One region of the Micromonospora sp. NPDC049275 genome, then DNA from elsewhere that is predicted to be linked to it. Evidence: riboswitches for the same ligand, from Rfam matches in the RefSeq annotation. Region 1 holds a riboswitch; each other region holds the start of a gene.
What was found. A riboswitch is a leader RNA that binds a small molecule or an ion and turns the genes downstream of it on or off. The one in region 1 is predicted to bind cyclic di-AMP.
Positions count from the first base shown of each region.

Region 2: linked by a shared signal. The riboswitch ahead of ACGFIE_RS18155 (coiled-coil domain-containing protein) and the one ahead of ACGFIE_RS25060 (transglycosylase family protein) in region 1 are both predicted to bind cyclic di-AMP.
Region 3: linked by a shared signal. The riboswitch ahead of ACGFIE_RS04075 (NlpC/P60 family protein) and the one ahead of ACGFIE_RS25060 (transglycosylase family protein) in region 1 are both predicted to bind cyclic di-AMP.
Region 4: linked by a shared signal. The riboswitch ahead of ACGFIE_RS01785 (coiled-coil domain-containing protein) and the one ahead of ACGFIE_RS25060 (transglycosylase family protein) in region 1 are both predicted to bind cyclic di-AMP.

Region 1 covers NZ_JBICSN010000009.1:229,681-234,069, reverse strand. Annotated here, with positions in the region: gene ACGFIE_RS25075 (VOC family protein) at 1-144, shown strand, start outside; gene dinB (DNA polymerase IV) at 202-1,389, shown strand; gene ACGFIE_RS25065 (hypothetical protein) at 1,504-1,866, shown strand; gene ACGFIE_RS25060 (transglycosylase family protein) at 1,942-2,619, opposite strand; cyclic di-AMP (ydaO/yuaA leader) riboswitch at 2,620-2,789, opposite strand; gene ACGFIE_RS25055 (peptidoglycan-binding protein) at 3,073-3,561, shown strand; gene ACGFIE_RS25050 (peptidase inhibitor family I36 protein) at 3,645-4,046, opposite strand; gene ACGFIE_RS25045 (BTAD domain-containing putative transcriptional regulator) at 4,230-4,389, shown strand, end outside.
Region 2 covers NZ_JBICSN010000005.1:177,178-181,566, reverse strand. Annotated here, with positions in the region: gene ACGFIE_RS18160 (cation diffusion facilitator family transporter) at 1-848, shown strand, start outside; cyclic di-AMP (ydaO/yuaA leader) riboswitch at 991-1,122, shown strand; gene ACGFIE_RS18155 (coiled-coil domain-containing protein) at 1,128-2,195, shown strand; gene ACGFIE_RS18150 (TetR/AcrR family transcriptional regulator) at 2,236-2,823, opposite strand; gene ACGFIE_RS18145 (alpha/beta fold hydrolase) at 2,903-3,823, shown strand; gene ACGFIE_RS18140 (DUF998 domain-containing protein) at 3,854-4,389, opposite strand, start outside.
Region 3 covers NZ_JBICSN010000001.1:859,159-863,547, forward strand. Annotated here, with positions in the region: gene ACGFIE_RS04060 (zinc metalloprotease) at 1-241, shown strand, start outside; gene ACGFIE_RS04065 (pyridoxamine 5'-phosphate oxidase family protein) at 319-876, opposite strand; gene dcd (dCTP deaminase) at 954-1,532, shown strand; gene ACGFIE_RS04075 (NlpC/P60 family protein) at 1,592-2,569, opposite strand; cyclic di-AMP (ydaO/yuaA leader) riboswitch at 2,646-2,782, opposite strand; gene ACGFIE_RS04080 (N-acetylmuramoyl-L-alanine amidase) at 3,015-4,389, shown strand, end outside.
Region 4 covers NZ_JBICSN010000001.1:371,117-375,505, reverse strand. Annotated here, with positions in the region: gene ACGFIE_RS01790 (carbonic anhydrase) at 1-543, shown strand, start outside; gene ACGFIE_RS01785 (coiled-coil domain-containing protein) at 601-1,620, opposite strand; cyclic di-AMP (ydaO/yuaA leader) riboswitch at 1,625-1,755, opposite strand; gene ACGFIE_RS01780 (metal-sensitive transcriptional regulator) at 2,474-2,770, opposite strand; gene ACGFIE_RS01775 (heavy-metal-associated domain-containing protein) at 2,921-3,130, shown strand; gene ACGFIE_RS01770 (hypothetical protein) at 3,145-4,098, shown strand; gene ACGFIE_RS01765 (heavy metal translocating P-type ATPase) at 4,111-4,389, shown strand, end outside.

The DNA.
Region 1 (4,389 bases):
CGGATGGCGGCGCTGGAGGCGGAGGCCGACCGGCTCGTCGCCCGGGGCGCCACCCGTCTCGCACGGCACGAGCCCGCTCCCCCACTCGGCGCCGGTCACCTCGTGCTGGCCGACCCCGAGGGCAATGAGTTCTGCCTCGACTGACCGGGTGTTCGCCCAGCTCACTGCCGCGATGGTCGGGTGTCGTGCGAACATGTGTTCGTGTCGACCGGCGCCCACATCCTGCACGCCGACCTGGACGCCTTCTACGCGTCGGTCGAGCAGCGTGACGACCCGCGCCTGCGGGGGCGGCCGGTGATCGTCGGCGGCGGCGTGGTGCTCGCCGCCAGTTACGAGGCGAAGGCGCGGGGTGTGCGCAGCGCGATGGGCGGCCAGCAGGCACGCCGACTGTGCCCGGACGCGATAGTGGTGCCGCCCCGGATGGCGGCGTACACGCAGGCCAGCCGGGCGGTGTTCGAGATCTTCCGGCAGACCACCCCGCTGGTCGAGGGGCTCTCCATCGACGAGGCGTTCCTCGACGTGGGCGGCCTGCGGCGGCTGGTCGGCGCACCTGCCGACATCGCCGAGAGGCTGCGCCGGGAGGTCCGCGACCGCGTCCACCTGCCGATCACGGTGGGCGTCGCCCGGACGAAGTTCCTGGCGAAGGTGGCCAGCGCGGTGGCGAAGCCGGACGGGCTGCTTGTCGTCGCCCCGGACGCCGAGGTGGCGTTCCTGCACCCGCTGCCTGTGGAACGGCTCTGGGGCGTCGGCCCGATCACCGCGGCGAAGCTGCGGGAACGTCGGATCCGTACCGTCGGGGAGGTGGCCCGGCTCGGCGAGGCCGCGCTGGTGTCCCTGCTCGGGGCGGGCGCCGGCCGGCACCTGCACGCCCTGGCCCACAACCGCGACCCCCGGTCGGTGCAGGTGGGCCGCCGCCGGGGCTCGATGGGCGCGCAGCACGCGTTGAGTCGCACCCCGCACGCCCCGACGGAGCTGGACGCCATCCTGGCCGGCCTTGTCGACCGGGTCAGCCGTCGGATGCGCTCGGCCGGGCGGTCGGGGCGCACCGTGGTGCTGCGGCTGCGCTTCGGTGACTACACCCGGGCCACCCGCTCGCACACCATCGGCAAGGCGACAGCGGACACCACGCCGCTGCTGGCCGCCGCGCGGGCACTGCTGCGGGCCGCGCTGCCGGAGATCGACCGGCGGGGCGTCACCCTGATCGGCGTCTCGGTGGGCAACCTCGACGACAACCCGGTGCAGCCGGAACTGCCGTTCGAGGCCGACACGGGCGCCGACCTGGACGCGGCGGTGGACGCGGTGCGCGACCGGTTCGGCTCGGCGGCGCTCACCCGGGCGGTGCTTCTCGGCCGGGACCCGGGCGTCGAGATGCCGCTATTGCCGGACTGAGCGACGTATGGGGCCCCGCCAGCTGCGACCGGAGACACATCACAGCAGGTCGACGGTTTAGCCGCCGGCTCACGGGTGACCCTTGTGGGGAACAGCCTGACGAGGGGGGCCATCATGTCCGACGACACGAGCAACCGACCGAGCCGGCGCGCCGAACGCCCGCACGACGTGACCGACCCCCTGCTCTGGCAGCTGGCGGTCGACGTGCTGAGTGCCCACGAGCCCGACGACGAGGGTCACTGCCGCAACCTCCAGTGCGCCGGCCAGTCCTGGCCGTGCTCGGCTCGCGCGGGCGCCGAGCAGTCGCTGCGGCTGGCTCGCAGGACTGCCGACTCGGTCGAGATGACCAGCGGCGGTGACGGCGACGGTGTCGGCACGGGCTGGCCCGGCGAGGCGGCGGCACCTGCCCCCCGCTGGGACCGCGACGCCACGGCGGTGATGTCGCGCCGGGGGTCGAGGGCGTCCGCCGCGGCGTGACCCGCGCCCCGACCGGGGCCGTAGAACGACCGAACGCTCGGCCGGTGACCCGGCCGAGCGTTCGAGTGTCGTACGTCAGAGAGCGAGCCGCTGACCCGGGAAGATCAGGCCCGGGTCGGCACCGATCAGCTGCCGGTTGCGCTCGTACAGGGCCTGCCAGCCGCCCGCCTGGCGGTGGCTGTCGGCGATCTGCGACAGGGTGTCTCCCGGCGTGACGACGTACGTGTCGCCGCTGGCCGCGGGAGCGGTGCGCTCGTGGTTGCGGGTCGCCGGCTGGTCGCCGCGCGACGACCGCTCCTTCGGGGCGGTGGAGCGGTCCTTCGGCGCGGTGGACGTGGACGACTTCGCTGTCGACTTCGTCGAGGACTTCGTGGCGGAGCCGCCCGACGAGCCGCCCTTGCGGCCGCAGGTCGGCCACGCGCCGATGCCCTGACCGTCGAGCACCTTCTCGGCGACGGCGATCTGCTCGCCGCGGCTGGCCAGGTCGGCGCGGGCGGCGTACTTCTTGCCGCCGTAACCGGCCCAGGTGCTCTGGGAGAACTGCAGGCCACCGTAGTAGCCGTTGCCGGTGTTGATCTTCCAGTTGCCGCCGGACTCGCACTGGGCGACCGCGTCCCAGTTGACACCGGCCTGGGCCGGGGCCGCGGGGCCGAAGAGGGCGACAGCGCCGGTGACCGCGCCGACGGCCAGGGTGCCGACGGCGACGCGGCGGGTGGTGACCCGTCGGTGACGGGGCGTGTAGACAGACGTCATGTGTGCTTCCTCCACGCCGGCGAGGTGAGCTGTCGGGTTCGGGCCGAGGCGCCCGGCCGCGCGGTGGCGGCTTCACCCCGAGGTGACATGCACCGAGGAACGTTGGGTCCCCCGCTCCTGCCCGGGTTCTGTTTCCGACGACCGGGGGCAGGATTTGGCGTTGCCGGTCGCGGTGTCCGCAGCGGCGGACCCGACCGACGGTAGGCACGGCCGGTGACCATCGCCCAACCCCTGTGAAGTTCTTCACCGGGGCACGCGGAGCGGCCCGCTCAGCGGTTGCGGACGGTCCTCGACTGTGCAGCGACCACGATGGACCGTTTCCGATCGGGCCGGGATGCCGCCGACCGGGCGCTGCGGGGCGCGATTGACATTCCGGCAGGATTCCATAGATCGGCGATCGCGATGCTCCAGTGCATGCCGGGTCAACCCGGCAGCCCATCCCAGGAGGAGAGCATGCCGATCCACCAGAGCCGCATCGGCCGCCGCAGTGCCGCCGCCACCCTCGCGACCGTCCTCGTCAGCGCCGGACTCGTCGGGCTCGCGCCGACCGCCGCGCAGGCGGCCACCACCTGCACCAGCCTCACCTACTACAACGTCGGCGGCTACCCGGGTGGCGCCGAGATGCACGTGCCCACCGTCGGCTGGCAGGACCGCAACAAGACCTGCTATCTGAAGTACGGCAACTCCAACAGCGCGGTCAAGGTGTTGCAGGAGGCACTGAACAACTGCTACTCCCAGTCCCTGCGTCTCGACGGCCAGTACGGCACCAACACGCGCAACGCCGTCCGGGCCGCGCAACAGAAGATCAACGACACCTGGGAGTGGGCCAACATCGCCGAGGACGGCGAGTACGGCCCGCAGACCCGGGCGTGGATGGGCTTCGCGATCTTCGGGGTCAACGGCGGTCCGGTCATCCCGAACCAGTGCTACTACCCGGGCTGACCCGCGCGACGGCGCCGGCCGGAGTCCCCCGTTGGATTCCGGCCGGCGCCGTCGTGCCCCCCGGCCCGGTTCGGGCCCCCGGATCAGCAGACCCGGACCGCCTCGATCCGCTGGTTCCAGTTCCCCCCGATGGCGGCCGAGTCGTACGCCAGGTTCGCCCGGTAGCCGTAGGCGTGCTGGTAGCCGAGCAGCCCCGTGGCGTTGGCGTTGTCCCAGAAGGTGGAGACGGTGCCGGACGGCCGGTTGTTGATGATCGACTGAGTCTTGTTGCGGAAGTACGAGGGCAGCGGAACGTCGTTGCAGCCGTTGTAGGGCCCGTCGAGCAGGAAGATGTCGCCGCTGAAGTTGGTGCCGGCGTACAGGCAGAGCAGACCCGAGGGGCAGGCGTAGTTGGCCTGGGCCGGGCTCGGGGCGACGGCGAGCGTGGCGCCCACGGCAACCACGCCGAGCAGCGCGGACGTGAACCTTCGCAGAGCACTTCGCACGATGGTGACCTCCGGTGTCGTCACGACCGGAACGGGCCGTGAGTCGAATTGCCGACATCGCGTTGATTGATGTCGCTGTGCCGACGATGATTCGCGCGGCAGATCGACGAATTCCTGCCGGAACCTCAATCCGGCCGCCCCGGGGCCGGGTCGAATGACTGGCGGCACGGCGAGCGGCGGTTCATGGAGATTCGGGTCCTCGGGCCGGTCGAGGTATGGACGGACGGCCACCTGGTCGACGCCGGAGCGGCCCGGCAACGTGCCGTCCTCGCCGCGCTGGCGGTCGACGTGGGCCGGCCGGTCCACGTGGAGTCGCTTGTCGACCGGGTCTGGGGCGACGCTC
Region 2 (4,389 bases), on a different contig from region 1:
GGGCCGCGTTCGGGCTGCTCGCCACCCTGATGGTGGTCGAGGGTGTGGCCGCCTTCCACACCGGCTCGCTCGCCCTGCTCTCCGACGCCGGGCACATGTTCACCGACGTGCTCGGCATCGGGATGGCGCTCGCCGCGATCACCGCCACCCGACGGGCCACCGGCGACCCACAGCGCACCTTCGGGCTCTACCGCCTCGAGGTGCTCGCCGCCCTGGCCAACGCCGTCCTGCTCTCCGGGGTGGCGGTCTACGTGGTGATCGAGGCGATCGGCCGGTTCGGCGACCCCCACGAGGTGCTGACCGGCCCGATGCTCGCGGTGGCCGTCCTCGGCCTGCTCGCGAACCTGGGCGCGTTCGCGCTGCTGCGCGCCGGCGCCCGGGAGAGCATCAACCTCCAGGGCGCCTACCTGGAGGTGCTCGGCGACCTGCTCGGCTCGCTCGGCGTGATCGGCGCGGCGCTGCTCATCGCGGTCACCGACTGGTGGTGGGCCGATCCGCTTGTCGCGGTCGCCATCGGCGTGTTCATCCTGCCGCGCACCTGGCGGCTGGGGCGTGCCGCCGTCCGCATCCTGGTGCAGGCCGCCCCGGAACACCTCCAGGTCACCGCCGTGCACGACCGCCTGGCCACGGTGCCCGGCGTCGTCGAGGTGCACGACCTGCACGTCTGGACGCTCACCTCGGGCATGGATGTTGCCTCCGCACACCTGATCATGGCGCCCGGCGCGGAGGTCGGCGCGGTCCTCACCGCGGCGCGTACCGCCCTGCGGGAGGACTTCCGCATCGAGCACGCCACGCTGCAGATCGAGCCCGGGGCCGCCCCGGGTGCCTGCGGTTCGATCGAGTGGTGATCACGTTCGTGACGGACAGACCGTTTCGCCGTCATTTTCCGGTGATGGTGCGGACACCTTCCGTCACATCGACTGCACGCGTCCCACCTGTCCCGGTAGGCTCGGTCCCGGCCACCACCCGGCGGCGCCCTCCCGGCGCCGGTGGCGGCCGCCGCCTAATCACCCGAGAGGGCGAACCGGGGAACCATGTTCCTGGGGTGCATCCGCGTCAGCGGTAGGGATCTTCCGTCCCGAACCCGTCAGCTAACCCGGTCGGCGGCTGACGGAAGGACATGCGAAGTGGCACCAGCACGACCACCTGCCGCCCGACTCGCGGCACTGATAGTCATGATGGTCACCCTCGGCGTCGCGGTACCGATCGGCGCCGCCACCGCCGCTCCCCCCGGCGGCCTGCGGGCCGCCGCGGCGCCCGACGGCGACGAGGAGGGCGGCACCCCCGCGCTGCGAGCCCAACTCGAGGCCGCCAGCAAGGGCTACCTGGACGCCAAGCGCGCCCTGGACACCTCCGTCCAGCGGCAGCGGCAACTCGCGGCCAAGCTGAAGACCACCGAAGCCGAGATGACCGTACGCAGCGGCAAGGTCGGCGAGATCGCCGGCGTGGCGTACCGCACCGGCCGCCTCAGCACCGTCTCGGCGTTGCTCAACACCAACACCCCCGAGGGCTTCCTGGACCGGGCGGCCTCGCTGGACGTGGTGGCCGCCAACGAGGACCGGGTGCTGCGCGAGCTGCACGCCACCCGCGACGAGGCCAACCGCACCCGCCTCGCCCTGGACGGCGAGATCCGCGAGCAGCGCAAGCAGGTCGAGGTGATGGCCAAGCGCAAGGAGCAGGCCGAGCGGGCACTCACGGTCGCCACCAGCAAGCCGCGCACCACCGCCGCCGACACCAGCTCCAACCGGGGCACCTCCACCGCCAACGCCCAGCCCGCGCCGCGCAACTCCGACGGCTCCTGGCCGTCCGAGTCATGCAGCATCAACGACCCCACCCCGGCCAGCGGCTGCATCACCCCGCGCACCCTGCACGCCCTCAACCAGGCCAAGGCCGCCGGCTTCACCCACTACGTCTCCTGTCACCGCTCCGGCGGCTCCGGCGAACATCCCAAGGGTCGGGCCTGCGACTTCGCCGCGGCGAAGGGCGGGTTCGGCGGTGACGCCACAGGCGCCGACAAGACGTACGGCAGCAACCTGGCCGCGTACTTCATCCGCAACTCCGACCGGCTCGCCGTGCTCTACGTGATCTGGTACAGGCAGATCTGGCTGCCCAGCAGTGGGTGGAAGTCGTACAGCGGAGGCAACGGCGACCCGTCCAGCGACCACACCAACCACGTACACCTGTCGGTGTACTGAGAGCAGCGACGTTTGTCTGATGATGCGATCGCATCTTTACTCACGGTAGCGGCAGTGGCCTCCCGGCAGTGCGGCCGGCGGCTGCGGCGACGGTTGCCAGGTCGTCGCTCGAGAAGCCGGCGCGGCTCAGCACCGCAAGCGATTTGTTCGTCGCCAGCGTGCACAACGCCAGCTCTGCCGCCTCCCGCTCATCGGCCCCCGCCGCCCGCAACGCCTGCTGCAGCATCGCTCGCAAACCGTCGATCATGGCGCGAACCGTCGCCTGGCCTTCCGCGTCGAGAGCCGGGAACTGCGTTGCCGACACCGTGAGCAGGCAGCCGTCGGGCACCGTCGGGTCGGCGATGCGGTTCAGGGTGACCTGCAGGTACGCGGCCACAACCGCGCTCGGGCTCGGGTGGGGGCCGGACAACGCCTGCTCGTACAGCGGGTGGTAGGTCTGCGCGTACCGCTGCAGGCTTTTGCGGAAGAGGGTGCTCTTGTCGCCGAACGTGCCGTACAGCGAACCCCGACCCAGGCCCGTGCCCTCGGTCAGGCGGTCGATCGAGGCCTCCGAATAGCCCCAGCGCCAGAAGACATGCATCGCGCGTCGTAGCGCCTCGTCCACGTCGAACTGCTTGCGGCCCGCCATGGTCCGTGAGTCTACACATCTTGTAACGATCGTTCCAATGGTCTTGTACCGATCGTTCCATCATGCGTATGGTGCCGGCATGACAAACCTGAGTTCGCTGCAGTTGCCCGACGGGTTCGCCGAGGTCTTCACCAGCCGGCTGGTGGAGCTGGACGGGCTGCGGTTGCACGCGGTCACCGGCGGGGACGGCCCGCCGCTGCTGCTGGTCGGCGGGTGGCCGCAGACCTGGTACGCCTGGCGGGAAGTAATGCCCGCACTCGCCCGCGAGCACACCGTCGTCGCCGTCGACTCGCGCGGAGCCGGGCTCTCCGACAAGCCCGACGACGGTTACGACGCCGGCACACTGGCCGCCGATCTGGTCGCTCTGATGGCCGCGCTCGGGCACGACCGGTTCGACGTGGTCGGTCACGACATCGGCACGTGGACCGGGTACGCGCTGGCTGCCGACTACCCCGAGCGGGTGGGCCGACTCGCCGTCCTCGAAGCAATGATCCCCGGTCTCTCGCCCTCCCCGCCGGCCTTCAGCCCGGCGGCGGTCAATCAGAAACTCTGGCAGTTCGGCTTCAACCGGCTCACCGACCTGAACGAGGAACTGGTCCGGGGCCGGGAGCGACTCTTCTTCGGCTGGCAGTTCGCCACCAAGGCCGCCACCCCCACCGCGATCCCCGCCTACGCCGTCGACGTCTACGTCGACGCGATCGCTGCGGATCCTCGCGCGCTGCGGGCGAGCTTCGAGTACTACCGGGCGCTGGACGAGACGATCGCGCAGAACGAGCAGCGCAGCAGGACCCGGCTGACGCTGCCGGTGCTCGCCGTCGGTGGCGCGCTGTGGAGCGGCGCGAGCGCCGCCCAGACGATGCGGCTGGCGGCCGACGACGTCACAGGCGTTGTTCTCGACGGCTGCGGCCATTACCCCGCCGAGGAGCAGCCGGCGCGGTTCACCGCGATCCTGAAGGAATTCCTCGACGACAAGCCGGTAGCAGGCGTGCCGCACGGCTGACCCGTTCGTGGCACAGTCCCCCCGGACGGGTCAGTTGCCGGTGGATGCCGTGCCTGCGGATGCGCTGGTCGCGGCAACGCGTGGTACGCGAGAGTCGGCCCGGCTGCGGAGGAGTGCGATGGCGACGGCGACCTGCCAGATGACGATCGTGTAGACGGAGCCGCGTTCGATCGCCCCCGAGGGCAGGCCGGCACCGAAGGTGAGAAAGAGAGCGACCACGGAGACCAGGCCGAATGCTCCGACGACGAGGCCGACGAGGCCGATCAACCGCGTCTCGGGAGTCTTTCGCCAGTGGATGCCCAGGACGAGGGCAAGCACGTTCCCGCCCAGGATGGCAAGCGTCGCTCCGGTGAAGTGCAGGGCAAGCGTGCCGTTCTGCTGCGCCTGCAGGGAACCGTGGAAGGTTCCGACAAGGATGTAGCCGATCATGGTCACGACCCCCATCACGGCGGTGAAGGTTCGGGCCCGCCCGCTGATCGTCCGCGACAGCAGCACTGTGGCGATCCCGAAGAGGATGCCCTGGACGATGAAGCCGGAGTTCATCACGACGTGCAGCGGCGAGTCGA
Region 3 (4,389 bases), on a different contig from region 1:
GCTGAACCTCTACCACACGTTCCAGGGTGGCTGCGGCGGCTCGGGTGACAGTGTGGGTGACACCCCGGCCGAGGCGTCACCGGCCTACGAGTGCCCGACCGGGCGGAACACCTGCTCGGCGGCCGGCCTGGACCCGATCACCAACTTCATGGACTACACCTACGACTCGTGCATGTACCAGTTCACCCCGGGGCAGGCGAGCCGCATGCTGACCGCGTGGAACGCGTACCGCGCGGCGTAGCTTCCCCCGCGTACACCCGGTGCCGGCTCCGTCACGACGGAGCCGGCACCGGCGTTTTTACCGGATCGGGCCCGCGGTCAGGCGGCCGTGCACTGGACGTCACGGCTGCGTCGGGTCGGGCGCGTCTGCGGTACGGAGAGAGGCGCGGCCGGTGCCGGCGGGGATTGCGGATCCAGCCAGACCCGCACTGCCGGGCGGCCCGGAGTGACACCCGGAACGCCTGTGATGTGCTGCTCGCGACGGGTCAACATCGCCACGTCGACTGTGAACTCGAACAACCGCCAGTCGACCTGCGGCTCGGCCCGGGCACTCTGCGCCAACCGGGCCACCCGGCCCGGGTCGGCGACCGGCCAGGCGTGGCCCGCCACGTACGCCTCGTCGTCGCTCTCCTCCGAAGGGAAGGAGTGCAGCGCGTAGCGGCCGTCCCGTTCGAGGTCACGGCGCTTCGGCGAGTCGATGATGAAGCAGAAGAGACCCTCGTCGGTGATGACCGGGGAGACCGGGTGGACCCGGGGCCCGCCGTCGGCGCGGACCGTGGCCAGATAGCCGAAGCCCGGCCCGTACTGCTGCAGGAGAACGCGGATCCCGTCGGCGAGGCGGGGCTCGTCGGCGGCGAATTCGGACCAGGAAGCCATGCCGGCATTCTATCGAACAAATGTACGAGGAGCGACCTCAACACGCTGGTCACCGCGGCCCTCGCTATGGTGGTCCGATGCTGCTCTCCGACCGTGACCTGGTCTCCGAGATCAAGACCGGCACGCTGGGCCTGGAGCCGTTCGAGCCCACCCTGGTCCAACCGTCCAGCATCGACGTCCGACTCGACCGGCTGTTCCGGGTCTTCAACAACCATCTCTACACCCACATCGACCCGGCCATGCAGCAGGACGACCTGACCTCGGTGGTCGAGGTGCCCGACGGCGAGCCGTTCGTGCTGCATCCGGGGGAGTTCGTGCTCGCCTCGACACTGGAGGTGATCTCGCTCGGCGACCAGCTCGCCGGCCGGCTGGAGGGGAAGAGCTCACTGGGCCGCCTCGGCCTGCTCACCCACTCCACCGCGGGGTTCATCGACCCGGGCTTCTCCGGCCACGTGACGCTGGAGCTGTCCAACGTGGCGAACCTGCCGATCACCCTCTGGCCGGGCATGAAGATCGGCCAGCTCTGCATCTTCCGGCTCTCCTCGCCGGCCGAGCACCCGTACGGCTCGGTGGTCTACGGCTCGCGGTACCAGGGTCAGCGGGGGCCGACGCCGAGCCGCTCCTGGCAGAACTGGCGTGCCTGGCCGACGCGCTAGGAGACGACGAGGGCCCGCCGCGTTGAGATCGCGACGGGCCCTGCTGCGTCCGGCGTCGGTCAGCCGGGACGGCCGTAGCTGTGGATCGGCCCGTCGTCGACCTTCTTCATCTTGACGGGCTGACCGGCCTGGGAGGCGTGCACCACCCAGCCGCCGCCGACGTACATGCCGACGTGGTGGATGTCGCTGTAGTAGAAGACCAGATCACCGGCGCGCAGATCGCCCCTGCTGACGTTCTTGGTCACCCGGCTCTGCGCTGCGGCGTTGTGCGGCAGCGACACGCCGGCCTTCGCCCACGCGGCGAGCATCAGCCCGGAACAGTCGTACGAGTTCGGACCCTCGGCACCCCACACGTACGGCTTGCCGATCTGGGCGCAGGCGAACTTGACAGCCGTGCCCGCGGCGCCGCCGGGGTAGCTGGCCGGGCAGGGCGCCGGACGCAGCGAACCGCCGCCGCCGTTGCCGTACACCTTGAGGCGCAGCTTCTGCAGCCTGTCGATCTCGTCGTTGATCTGCTTCTTCTTCGCCGCCAACTGCGCTTCGGTCCGGGTCAGCTGGACCACCATCTCGTCGAGCGGCGCCTTCTGCCGGGCCAGCTCGTCGCGGAGGTCGGCGACCTGCCGGACGTCCTCCTGCTGGTTGTGGGCGAACCGGTCGAGCATCTCGAGCTGCCCGACCACCTCGCTGGGCGACCGGCTGCCGAGCATCGTGTTGACAGTCGACAGGTTCTCGCCCATGTACGCCCGCACGGCCAGCGCGCTGACCTTGGTCATCGCGGCGTCGACCTGGCGTTCCAGGGGCGTGATGCGAGCGGCGAGCGTGTCGGCCTGCTTGCGCTTCACGGCCAGGTCCGCGCGGGTGGCGTTGTGCCGTTCGATGACCGGTTCGAGCTTGTTCCAGTCGGCGTCGATCTGGCGCTCGATCTCGGCGACGGACGGGTCCGCGTGCGCCGCCGTGGCGCTGCCGGTGAGGACGACGGCGACGCCGATCACTGCGGCAAGGGCTGTGGTGAAGCGGGACCAGCGTGGACGCGGCATGGTCGACGTCGGGTTGGCCGAAGCCGACCGTTCGGACGACGGCCGCGGGGCATGGAGGGCCACCGGGGTTCCGTACTCCTTCTTCCTGACCGCCTACCGGGTTAGCTGACGGGTTCGGGCGGGAAGTTGGCGCCCTACCGCATTGGCTGCGGATTCACCCCGGGGGAACCTGGGTCCCCGGCTCGCTCGCAAGCGACTCGGCGGTGTCGGTCCGTTACCGCCCGGATGGGCAGACCTGCTACCGGGCCGACAAATGACCAGAGTAGAGACGGCCGTTACCGATCCGCAACCCGTACGGCCGTGACACTCCGTACCGATTGGAGGGGATCACCGAGCGTACATGAAGGTTTCTTTCTGCACGCTTTGATAGATAGAAAGGTATTGACGCGGACTCCCGGCCGGCGCGAAGGTGACCAGACCGATACCAGCAAATCTAGGGGGTTCGATGGAAAGTCCAACCCTGTCCGCCGGCCGGCGCGCGCTGCTCGTCGTCGCGGTGGTCACCGCAACGACAGCCGTACCGCTGAGCGCCGGTCCCGCCTCCGCAGCGCCGGCCGCCGACCGTCAACAGCAGTACGTCGCCGCGTCGACCGAGTACGGGGTGCCGACCGCCGTATTGCTCGGCGTCTCCTACCTGGAGTCCCGCTGGGACAGCAACGCCGGCACCCCGAGCACCAGCGGCGGCTACGGGCCCATGCACCTGACCGACGCCCGCCACGTGGCCGCCCTACCCGCGCGCGGCCACCACGACGCCGGCACCGAGGATCCGCGCGGCGACGATTCACGTGCCGTCCGGGCACCCGCACCGGCTACCGATCCCGCGCCGCCCAGCGCCGCGTTGCAGACCGTCGACGCCGCCGCCGCGCTGACCGGCGCCGCCCCCGAGGCGCTGCGCACCGACGCCACGACCAACATCCGGGGAGGGGCGGCGCTGCTGGCCGCGTACCAACGGGAGGTGGGCGCCCCGGTCGGCGCCGGCACCGACCCGGCCACCTGGTACGGCGCGGTGGCCCGCTACGCCGGCGCGGACAGCGCCGACGCCGCGGCGGCCTTCGCCGACGAGGTCTTCACCACCATCGGCGCGGGCGAGACCCGCGTGACCGACGACGGCCAGCGGGTCACGCTGCCGGCCCGCGCGGTACGACCCGAGCGTTCCTGGCTGGACCGGCTGGGCCTGCGACGACTCGCCCGCCCGGACGGCCTGGAATGCCCCCGGACCGTGTCCTGTGAGTGGATCCCCGCCCCCTACGAGGCGTTCGGCGACGGCGACTACGGCAACCACGACCTCTCCGACCGGCCCGCCCGGCAGAAGATCGAGTACATAGTCATCCACGACACCGAGGCGAGTTGGGCGACCACCCTGCAACTCGTCCAGGACCCGACGTACGTGAGCTGGCACTACTCGCTGCGCTCGGTGGACGGGCACATCGCCCAGCACGTCAAGACCAAGGACGTCGCCTGGCACGCCGGCAACTGGTACGTCAACGCGAAGTCGATCGGGCTGGAGCACGAGGGCTTCGCCGCGCAGGGCACCTGGTACACCGAGGCGATGTACCGGACCTCGTCGAAGCTCGTCCGGCACCTGGCGCTGCGGTACGGCATCCCGCTGGACCGCCAGCACATCATCGGCCACGACAACGTGCCCGGCACCATCGCGTCGACAGTGCGCGGGATGCACTGGGACCCGGGCCCCTACTGGGACTGGACGCACTACTTCGACCTGCTGCACGCGCCGCGCCTGGACACCGGCACCCCGGCCACCGGGCTGGTCCGGATCGACCCCGACTACGCGACCAACCAACCGGCGTTCACCGGATGCG
Region 4 (4,389 bases), on a different contig from region 1:
CAGCACCCGTTCGCGGTGATCGTGGGCTGCTCCGACTCCCGGTTGGCCGCCGAGATCATCTTTGACCGGGGGCTGGGCGACCTCTTCGTGGTCCGTACGGCCGGGCACACCGCCGGCCCGGAGGTGCTGGGCAGCGTGGAGTACGCGGTCACCGTGCTCGGCACCCCGCTGGTGGTGGTGCTCGGCCACGACTCGTGCGGCGCCGTGCAGGCTGCCCGCGAGGCGTCCGCCACCGGCATCGCGCCCCCGGGGCACCTTCCCGCGGTGGTCGACGCCGTACTGCCCAGCCTGCGGCGCGCAACAGCCGAGGGCGTGACCGATATCGACGGCATCGTCGACATCCACATCGCCCAAACCGTCGAAACGCTGCTCGGGCAGTCGCCCGTGCTGGCGGCCGAGGTGGCGCAGGGACGGTTGGCGGTGGTGGGGATGTCGTACCGGCTCGCCGCCGGTGTGGTGCGCCCGGTGACCCCCGTACCGTCGGGTGCCGCGACTGTCGACGCACCCGGCGCCGCGGACGCCCCGGCAGCTACCGCCGCCTGACAGGGCGAGGGCCGCCCCGCGGGGTGCGGGACGGCCCTCGGACTCCTGAGCGGTGGGTCAGAGCAGCGACATGTGCACGTGGTCGGTGTGGTTCGACGGCCCGCTGTACGACTTCCAGCCGGTCGCCGGGAACCAGATCTGCCGGTTCCAGATCACGTAGTAGATGCCGAGGCGGTCGGCGTTGCGGATGAGGAACGCGGCGACGTTGTTGCCGTACATGCGGGTGTCGTTGTTGTGCCACGGGCTGAAGCCGCTCTTCTGCAACGACCAGTCACAGGCGCGGCCCTTCGGGTGCTCGTACGGGCCACCGTTGCGGTGGCAGCCGACGAACCGGTTGAACCCGGCCCGTTTGACCTCCTTGTACGCGTGCAGGGTGCGCGGCGTGACACAGCCGGAGGTGGTGGGGTCCTCCTCGCTGCACGACTGCGGCTTCCAGTCACCGTCGGCGGTGCGACCCGGACCGATCCGGGCGACCGGCGAGGTGGCGTCCACCAGGCCGCCTGTGAAACCCTGCCCGCCGACGAGCGCGAGCGACTTCTCCGCGTCGCGCTTGTCCTTCGCCATGAGGGCGGTCTGCTTCTGCTGCTCGCGGACCTCCGCGTCGAGGGCCAGCTTGGCCTTCTCGGCGCGGGCCTTGACCGCGTTGACCTCGGCGAGCTTCTTCTCGTTGACCATGTTCATCTCGTCGAGCGCCGCGGCCCGTTGGACGAACGAGTCCGGGGCGTCGCTCTCGAGCAGCATCGCGATCGCGCCGACGCGCCCGGTCCGGTACGACTGGGCGGCGATCTGCGCGACCTGCGGCGCCAGCGCGGCCAGGTCGGCCTTGGCCCGCTCGACCTCCAGCGAACGCTCGAGCTGCCGCTTCTTGGACTGGTCCAGCTTGGACTTGGCCGCCACGTAGTCCCGGTTGGTCTGCTCGATCACGTCGTCGAGCAGCTTGGGCTCGTCGTCCTGCTCGTGCCCGGACGGTGTGGGGGTCGTCGGGGCGGCGTGGGCCGGGAGGGGCCCGGCGAACACGGTCAGCGCGGCGAGCACGGCCACCACGGGTGTCAACCAGCGGCGTAGGGGTGCCGTCACAATGTTCCCTTCCGTCGACCGCCGACCGGGTTAGCTGACGGGTTCGGGGCGGAAGTGGCCCCTACCGCTGGCGCGGATTCACCCCACGTGCCTGGGTCCCCGGCTCGCCGGTTGGCGATTGGGCGGTGGCACCGCAGGCGCCGCTGCGCGCCTTCATCGGTGACCGGCAGCGAGGTTACCCGAGACTCCACCGCCTGAGCTACGTCCCGATACCCACTAAAAGTGTCATTTCGCCATGGCGTTGAGTGACCAGTGACGCGGTTCTCAGGGCGGATGCCCGATCCGGTCACGCTGAGGAGTGTCACCATGCCGTATCCGTGCTCCTGTTCGGCTCTGGCCACCGGGCGGTGGCGGCGGATGGGGGTGGACGCCGCTCCGGATCGGGCCCGTCGGGCCGAGCCGCTGGCGGGGAGCTGGGGCCGGCCGGTGCCTCCGTCCGGTCCGCACGGGGGCGCGGCGTCAGGGCGTCGGCGTCCGCGCCCCGCACCGGCGTCGACCCGGCCGCGGTCACCACCGCGGCCAGCCCGGTGGTGAGGGGTACGGCGGCGCGACATGCCCGGGCCGGGCGGGTCGAGCGGAACTGCTGTGGTCGGAACCCAATGCGAGACTCCCAACGATCCGGTGCGGGGTACGTGCCGACGGGCCGGGCGGTTCACCTCCGCCGGACGAACACGGTGACGAGCGCATCGGATGGCTGGCTGACGAACGGGCGGTCACGCACAGTGACCGACGGGCCCGGCTGGTACGTGCCGGCGCCGCTGCCTGGCGGTGCCGGCGCCCGGCTGTGTGGCGGGGACCGGTGGGCCATCGTGGGAAATGGTAGTCACGGCGGGAGCCCGGCCGGTCCGCCGGCTCAGCCGCGCTTCATGAGTCGGCCTACGGCCGCCATCATCTCGGTGGCCATCTCGTCGGCCCGGCCCTCGGCCGCTCCCTCGTGCATGCAGTGCCGGGCGTGCCCGTCGAGCAGGCCCAGGGCCACCTTGTCGAGCGCGGCCTGGATCGCGGAGATCTGGGTGAGCACGTCGATGCAGTAGCGGTCGTCGTCGACCATCTTCTCGATGCCTCGGACCTGGCCCTCCACGCGGCGGAGCCGCGCGAGCAGCTGGTCCTTGCTGGCGGTGTACCCGCGGATCGGGGTGGGAGCGCTCATGACGACGAGAATAGCGTACCCCTGGGGGGTATGGTAACGTCGCTTCCTGCTGGATACCCCCACCGGGTACCGGTACGTGAACGGACACCGGTCTGACTCGGCCTTACCCCTGGGGGGTATAGGCTGGCAGACGATGAAGGGAGAGATTCGATGGTCGACACGACGTACCAGGTGCGGGGCATGACCTGCGGGCACTGCGTCAGCGCCGTCAGCGCCGAGGTGGGCGCCATTGCCGGCGTGCGCGACGTGCAGGTGGATCTCGCCACCGGCCGGGTCACCGTCACCAGTGAGCAGCCCGTGGCCACCGAGTCCGTCCGGGCCGCTGTCGACGAGGCCGGTTACGACCTCGTCGAGGCGTGAGCGGGAGGCCCGAGGTGAACACGGTGACCAGGCTGGGCGGGTTCGCCCTCGGTCTCGCGGCGGTCTTCGGCGCGGCGTACGGGATCGGCCGGGTGGTCGACCCGGCCGCCCCGGCCGCCCAGAGCGGGCACGACGGCGGCGCCGTCCACACCTCGGGCCCCACCACGCACGACGAGGTGACCGATCGGGTTCCCGGTGGCTTGCTCGTCTCCGACCGCGGTTACACACTCGTTCCGGTGGCCGCCCCGGCAGGCGAGTTCGCCTTCCGCGTCGGTGGGCCGGACGGCCGTCCGGTGACCAGGTACGACGTGGCGCACGACAGGCGGATGCACCTGATCGTCGCCCGCCGGGACCTGTCCGGTTTCCGCCACGTGCACCCCGACCTGGCTCCCGACGGCACCTGGCGGGTCGACACCCCGCTGGCCGGTCCCGGGCAGTGGCGGGCGTTCGCCGACTTCACCCCGACCGGGGGCGAGCCCCTGATCCTCGGGGTGGACGTGACGGTCCCCGGTGAGTTGACCGAACGGCCGCTGCCCGCCCCGGCGAGCAGCACCACCGTCGACGGGTACACGGTCACCCTGGCCGGCACGCCGCAGCCCGGCCGCACGTCGCCTCTCACCCTTACCGTCAGCCGGGACGGGCGGCCGGTCACCGACCTGGAGCCCTACCTGGGGGCGTACGGGCACCTGGTGGCGTTGCGCCGGGGCGATCTGGCGTACCTGCACGTCCACCCGGACGGAACGCCCGGCGACGGGCGTACCCGACCCGGTCCGCAGGTCACCTTCCTCGCCGAGGTGCCGTCGGCCGGAAGCTACCGGCTCTACCTCGACTTCCGGCACGGCGGGCGGGTGCACACCGCCGAGTTCACAGTCGTTGCCGACGCCGCCGCGACCGGCGGCCCCACCCCGGGTGGACCGTCCTCGACCGGCGGCGCCGAGCACGGCACCCCCGGCCACGGGCACAACTGACGGGACCAGACGATGACCACCACCAGCAGACCCCTGCCCGAGGCGCCGAACCGGATCGAGCTGGCCATCGGGGGAATGACGTGCGCCGCCTGCGCCGCCCGGATCGAGAAGAAGCTGAACCGGATGGACGGGGTGAGCGCCACAGTCAACTACGCCACCGAGAAGGCCACGGTCCGGTACGCCGACGGTGTCACCCCGGACGACCTGATCGACACGGTGCAGAAGACGGGCTACACGGCGGCCCTGCCGGCCCCGCCGACGACCGAGCAGCCGGCCGACCCGCTGCGGGGT